DNA from 3 places in the Streptomyces sp. NPDC085900 genome. Region 2 is predicted to be linked to each of the others. Evidence: riboswitches for the same ligand, from Rfam matches in the RefSeq annotation. Region 2 holds a riboswitch; each other region holds the start of a gene.
What was found. A riboswitch is a leader RNA that binds a small molecule or an ion and turns the genes downstream of it on or off. The one in region 2 is predicted to bind thiamine pyrophosphate.
Positions count from the first base shown of each region.

Region 1: it holds a riboswitch for thiamine pyrophosphate, as region 2 does, so the genes downstream of both, ACIGDI_RS30745 (thiamine ABC transporter substrate binding subunit) here and thiC (phosphomethylpyrimidine synthase ThiC) in region 2, are expected to answer to the same signal.
Region 3: it holds a riboswitch for thiamine pyrophosphate, as region 2 does, so the genes downstream of both, thiO (glycine oxidase ThiO) here and thiC (phosphomethylpyrimidine synthase ThiC) in region 2, are expected to answer to the same signal.

Region 1 covers NZ_JBITSP010000010.1:149,696-151,893, forward strand. Annotated here, with positions in the region: gene ACIGDI_RS30740 (ABC transporter permease) at 1-64, opposite strand, end outside; gene ACIGDI_RS30745 (thiamine ABC transporter substrate binding subunit) at 109-1,188, opposite strand; TPP riboswitch at 1,258-1,365, opposite strand; gene rlmN (23S rRNA (adenine(2503)-C(2))-methyltransferase RlmN) at 1,389-2,198, opposite strand, start outside.
Region 2 covers NZ_JBITSP010000015.1:64,834-67,031, forward strand. Annotated here, with positions in the region: gene ACIGDI_RS37595 (YibE/F family protein) at 1-982, opposite strand, end outside; TPP riboswitch at 1,054-1,243, shown strand; gene thiC (phosphomethylpyrimidine synthase ThiC) at 1,236-2,198, shown strand, end outside.
Region 3 covers NZ_JBITSP010000013.1:48,104-50,301, reverse strand. Annotated here, with positions in the region: gene ACIGDI_RS35175 (NAD(P)/FAD-dependent oxidoreductase) at 1-915, opposite strand, end outside; TPP riboswitch at 1,052-1,163, shown strand; gene thiO (glycine oxidase ThiO) at 1,161-2,198, shown strand, end outside.

The DNA of each region.
Region 1 (2,198 bases), on a different contig from region 2:
GCGCCACGATCGCGGCGACGGGCCAGGCGAAGAACACGGCGAAGAACGCGACCGGCAGGGCCATCAGGCCGAGCCGAGCCGCGCTCCCCCGCCGCGCCGGGCGCGGGGCTACTTCAGTACGAGTGACGTCCACGACTTGACCCACTGGTCACGGTTGGCGGCGATCTTCGTCGGGGCCATGGTCTCCGGGTCCTTGGCGGCGGGGCCGTACTCGGTGAACTCCTTGGGCACCTTCGCACCCTCGACCACCGGGTAGACGAACATGTTCAGCGGCATGTCCTGCTGGAACTCCTTGCCGAGCAGGAAGTCGATGAACGCCTTGCCGCCCTTGGCGTTCTTCGCGTTGCCGAGCAGACCGGCGTACTCGATCTGCCGGAAGCAGGTGCCGTACGACGTCCCGGTCGGCGCGGTCTTGGGCCGCGGGTCGGCGAAGACGACCTCGGCGGGCGGCGAGGAGGCGTAGGAGACGACGAGCGGGCGGTCGGCCTTGGCCTTCTTGCCGCCTGCCGAGCCGGAGAACTCCTGGTTGTAGGCCTGCTCCCAGCCGTCGACGACCTTCACGCCGTTGGCCTTGAGCTTCTTCCAGTAGCCCTGCCAGCCGTCGTCGCCGTACTGCGCGGCGCTGCCGAGCAGGAAGCCGAGGCCGGGCGAGGAGGTGGAGGCGTTCTCGGTGACGAGGAGGTTCTTGTAGGCGGGCTTGACCAGGTCGTCGAAGGACTGCGGCGGGGTCAGCCGGTGCTTGCTGAAGTAGGCCTTGTCGTAGTTGACGCAGATGTCGCCGTAGTCGATGGGGGTGACCCGGTGCTTGCCGGGGTCGACGCGGAACTGCGGCCGGACGGTGTCGGCGCCCTTGGCCTCGTAGGACTGGAAGAGACCGTTGTCGAGGGCCCGCGACAGCAGGGTGTTGTCGACGCCGAAGAAGACGTCGCCCTGCGGGTTGTCCTTGGTGAGCAGGGCCTTGTTGACGGCCTGGCCGGCGTCGCCGCTCTTGAGGACCCTGACCTTGTAGCCGGACTTCTTCTCGAAGTCGGCGAGGACGCTCTTGGAGACGGCCCACGAGTCATGGCTGACGAGCGTGACGGTCTTGGACTCGCCGGACGACTGGCCGCCGGCCGACGACGATCCGCAGGCGGACAAGGTGATCAGGCCGAGGCCGACGGCCGCGGCGACGAACGTCTTGGTGTGCACTGAAGTTCCTCCTGGGTGACCAGGAAGAGACGCGGCCCCGCCCAGAAGGATCTGGGCAGGGCGCAACAGCTTGAGTGATGACCGAACTTCCTACCCAGAATGACCTGGGCAAGGTTCAGAGGGTCTGCGGCCCGGTTGCCGCACTCTCAGCGCTGTGGCGCTCCCCTGTCGGAATATGAATATGTATGGACGGCCTCAGGTTACCGCTCGGTGGCCGCGAGCTGACCACAGGCGCCGTCGATCTCCTGCCCGCGGGTGTCCCGGACGGTCACCGGCACCCCGTGCGCCGCGATGGCCTCGACGAACGCCTTCTCGTCCTCGGGCCGGGACGCGGTCCACTTCGAGCCGGGCGTCGGGTTGAGCGGGATGAGGTTGACGTGCACGGGCTTGCCCCGCAGCAGCCGCCCGAGCCGGTCGCCACGCCACGCCTGGTCGTTGATGTCACGGATGAGCGCGTACTCGATGCTCAGCCGCCGCCCGCTCTTCTCGACGTACTCGAACCCGGCGTCGAGCACCTCGCGCACCTTCCACCGCGTGTTCACGGGGACGAGGGTGTCGCGCAGCTCGTCGTCGGGGGCGTGCAGGGAGATCGCCAGCCGGCACTTGAAGCCCTCGTCGGCGAACCGGTGGATGGCGGGCACGAGCCCGACGGTCGAGACGGTGATCCCGCGCTGGGAGAGCCCGAGCCCGTCCGGGGCGGGGTCGGTGAGGGCCCGGACGGCCCCGACCACACGCTTGTAGTTGGCGAGCGGCTCGCCCATCCCCATGAAGACGATGTTGGACAGTCGCGCCGGCCCGCCGGGGACCTCTCCGTCCCGCAGCGCCCGCATCCCGTCCACGATCTGGTGGACGATCTCGGCGGTGGACAGATTCCGGTCGAGTCCCGCCTGCCCGGTGGCGCAGAACGGACAGTTCATCCCGCAGCCGGCCTGCGAGCTGATGCACATGGTCACCCGGTCCGGGTACCGCATCAGCACGGACTCGACGAGCGTGCCGTCGAACAGCCGCCA
Region 2 (2,198 bases):
CGATCAGCACCAGGGAGATCAGGGTGCCGAGGACGGCCACGGAGGTGCGGGCGGACAGGCCGTGGCACATGTAGAGGGCGATCAGCATGATGGCGCTCGACCCGATGACGGCCACGACCAGGGGGTTCGAGCCCTGCAGGATCGCGGGCAGGATGAAGAAGTTCAGGATCAGGAAGCTGATGGCGAGCGCGACCAGCGCCATGACGCCTCGCAAGCGTCCGACGATCACGACGGCGACGGCGAAGATCCCGGCCAGCAGGGCCATCGGGAAGCGCCGGTTGACGTCGGTCACCGAGTACTGCAGGTTCTTCGGCGCAGAGGGCTCGTAGGCGACGACGACCTTCTCGCCCTGGTGCAGTTGCCGGGACTGGTCCGGCTGCACGATCTCGACGAACGTACGGCCCTTGTCGGGGCCGGTGTCGACGCGGACGGTGGCCTTCTTGCAGGTGCCCTTGGCCTCCTGCTGGGCGGAGGAGCCACCGGCGGCCGAGGTGGCGCCGACCGAGCCCCCGCCGGAGGCGTTGACCGACTTGCAGCTGACCTCGACGACCCTGGTGACCGTCGCCTGCTGGGACTGCCGGTCGAAGCCCACCCCGGTCCGCTGGTGCGCCGGGGCTCCGCCGGGCCACAACACCACGAGTCCGACCACTACGGCCGCGGCGAAGGGGATGAGGATCGCCCCGATCACCTTGCGCAGATGCCGGGATACGGGGGCCGCCGGGCCATGGCTGTGACTGTGCCCGTGACCGCCACCGGAGCCGTGCCCCTGGCCACCGCGTTCATGGTCATCGGACACGTGGTCGTGCGCATGCTGCTCACGGCCACCGGGCGCGTGCCCGTGCGTGTGCTGCTCATGGCCACCAAACGCGTGCCCGTGCGCGTGCTGCTCACGGCCCCCGGGGGGACCCGGGGCATCGCCGCTTACGGAGCCGGGCCGGCGGGGCTGCTCCGGCGGGTACGAGGGCTGCTGCGTGGTGGTCACCGCCCGATCATCGCAAGAACGGCAGAGGCCCCCTGTTCACCGCGCCAGAAATGACGCTAGCGTGGAGGCACCTTTGCACACGCGGGAGCTCGGAGCACCGGGCTGAGAGGGCGCTGACCTCCGTCCCAGCGATGTTTCACGTGGAACATCACCGAACTCGAGTGATGTTCCCCACGAAACGTCGACAGACGGAAACCGCTGCGTCGACCGCCGAACCTGTTACCGGGTAATGCCGGCGTAGGGAGTAGGTCTCATGACCAACAAGGACGTACGCACGCCTGCCTCCAGCAAGGACGAGCAGCCCGTTCAGGGCGCGCAGTCCCAGGAGGCCGGGAAGTCCATCGGCTGGCACAAGGCATACGTCGAGGGTTCGCGCCCCGATGTGCGGGTGCCGGTCCGTCAGGTGCACCTCACCAACGGGCAGTCGGTCACGTTGTACGACACATCCGGCCCGTACACCGATCCACTCGTCGACACCGATGTCCGCAGGGGGCTGCCGCCGCTCAGGGAGAACTGGATCATCTCCCGCGGCGACACCGAGGAGTACGCGGGTCGCCCCGTCCGTCCCGAGGACGACGGGATCAAGCACACCGCGCCCCGCGGCGGTCTGCGCAACCTCGACGCGGTCTTCCCGGGACGGCCGCGCCTGCCGCGCCGCGGTCGCGGCGGCGAGGCGGTCACCCAACTCGCCTATGCGCGCCGGGGCGAGATCACCCCGGAGATGGAGTACGTGGCCGTCCGGGAGAACGTCTCCCCGGAGGTCGTCCGCGAGGAGATCGCGGCGGGCAGGGCCGTACTGCCCGCCAACGTCAACCACCCGGAGATCGAGCCGATGATCATCGGCAAGCGTTTCCTGGTGAAGGTCAACGCCAACATCGGCAACTCGGCGGTGACGTCCTCCATCGAGGAAGAGGTCGAGAAGATGACCTGGGCGACCCGCTGGGGCGCCGACACGGTCATGGATCTCTCCACCGGCCGCAACATCCACACCACCCGCGAGTGGGTGCTGCGCAACTCCCCTGTCCCCATCGGCACGGTGCCGCTCTATCAGGCGCTGGAGAAGGTGGACGGCCGTGCCGAGGAATTGACCTGGGAGATCTACAAGGACACGGTCATCGAACAGGCCGAGCAGGGCGTGGACTACATGACGGTCCACGCGGGCGTCCGCCTCCCGTACGTCCCGCTCACCGCCAACCGCAAGACCGGCATCGTCTCG
Region 3 (2,198 bases), on a different contig from region 2:
CGCGGCGACCGTGCGGGGGCCCTGGAGGGCGTTGTCCCAGTGGTGGACGAGCAGGCGCTCGCCGTACCGGGCCGAGGGGAAGGAGGCGCAGTCGCCGACGGCGTAGACGTCCGGCACCGAGGCGCGCAGGCGGTCGTCGGCCAGGACCTCGCGGTGCGCGCCGAGCTCGACGCCGGAGCCGGCGAGCCAGGCGGTGGCGGGGCGGGCGCCGATGCCGACCACGACCGCGCCCGCGGGCACGCGCGTGCCGTCGTCGAGGACGACCGCGCCGGGCTCGACGCTCGCCACGCGCGCGCGTGTGCGCAGCTCGGCTCCGGCGTCCCCGTACCAGGCGGCCATGGGGTCGGCCACCTCGGCGGGGAGCGCGCCCGCGAGGGGCCGGTCCGCGGCCTCGACGACGGTCACCGCGCAGCCCGCCTCGCGCGCGGCCGTGGCGAACTCGGCTCCGATCCAGCCCGCGCCGACGACCACGATGTCGTGCTGCCGGGCGAGCACGGGCCGCAGCCGTTCGGCGTCGTCCAGGGTGCGCAGCAGGTGCACGCCGGGCACGCCCTCGGCGCCCGGCAGCATGATGGGTTCGGCTCCGGTGGCGAGGACGAGGACGTCGTAGGGGACGGGCCCGGCCTCGGTGTCCAGCCGGTGCTCGTCGGGGCGTACGCCCAGCACCTGGCGTCCCAGTCGCAGTTCGATGCCGAGTGCCTCGAAGTCGACGTCGAAGGCGGAGCCCTCGGACTTGCCGAGCAGGACGGCCTTGGACAGCGGCGGCCGGTCGTACGGCTGGTGGGGCTCGGCGCCGATCAGGGTGACGGTGCCGGTGAAGCCCTGTTCCCGCAGTGCGACCGCGGTCTGTACACCGGCCATGCCGGCGCCGACCACGACCACCCGCCGCTGCGACTGCGTCGTCTGCTCGCTCACCTGATCACCATAGACACTGACTATGTGTCAGTCAGGGGTCGTGCTCCGTGAGCTGTTCCACACCGTCGGTGAGCGACGGCGGCGGCCGGAGGCTCTCTTACCGAGGCGCGAGGGGTCGGGCTAGGGTGGCCCTCGTACAAGCACTCGCGGGAGCCCGGACGCACCGGGCTGAGAGGGAGGCTGGCGGCCTCCGACCGTACGAACCTGATCCGGGTCATGCCGGCGAAGGGAGGGGCTGGACGCCCATGTCGTCACGTACGTCAGACGTCCTCGTCATCGGGGGCGGGATCATCGGTCTGGTCACGGCCTGGCGGGCCGCGCAGCGCGGTCTCGCGACAGTCGTGGTCGATCCCGAGCCGGGCGGCGGGGCCGCCCAGGTGGCCGCCGGGATGCTGGCCGCCGTCACGGAGCTGCACTACGGCGAGCAGACCCTGCTCGGCCTCAACCTGGCCTCGGCGCGCCGCTACCCGGACTTCGTGGCCGAGCTCACCGAGGCCACCGGCCACGACCTCGGCTACCGCCGGTGCGGCACGCTCGCCGTCGCGCTCGACGCCGACGACCGCGCGCACCTGCGCGAACTGCACGCGCTGCAGCGGCAGTCGGGGCTGGAGTCCGAGTGGTTGTCCGGGCGTGACTGCCGGCGCCTGGAGCCGATGCTCGCGCCGGGCGTGCGCGGGGGGCTCCGGGTCGACGGCGACCATCAGATCGATCCGCGGCGGCTGGCGCACGCGCTGGTGGCCGCGTGCGAGCGGGCCGGCGTGGTGTTCCACCGGGTGTGGGCCGAGCGCTTCCGCGTCGCGCGGGACCGGGCCGCGGGCGTCGTAGCGGCCGACGGCACCGAGCTGTCCGCCGGCCAGGTGGTGCTGGCGGCCGGCAGCCTCAGCGGGCGGCTGCCGGGCGTGCCGGACGACGTGCTGCCGCCGGTGCGGCCGGTGAAGGGGCAGGTGCTCCGGCTGACGGTGCCGAAGCGGTACGCGCCGTTCCTGAGCCGTACCGTGCGGGCGGTGGTGCGCGGCAGCCAGGTCTACCTGGTGCCCCGGGAGAACGGCGAGCTGGTCGTCGGCGCCACCAGCGAGGAGCTGGGCTGGGACACGACGGTCACCGCCGGCGGGGTGTACGAGCTGCTGCGCGACGCGCACGAGCTGGTCCCCGGGATCACCGAGCTGCCACTGACGGAGACGCGGGCGGGTCTGCGCCCGGGCTCCCCCGACAACGCGCCGCTGCTCGGCCCGACCGAGCTGCCCGGGCTCCTGCTGGCCACCGGCCACTACCGCAACGGCGTG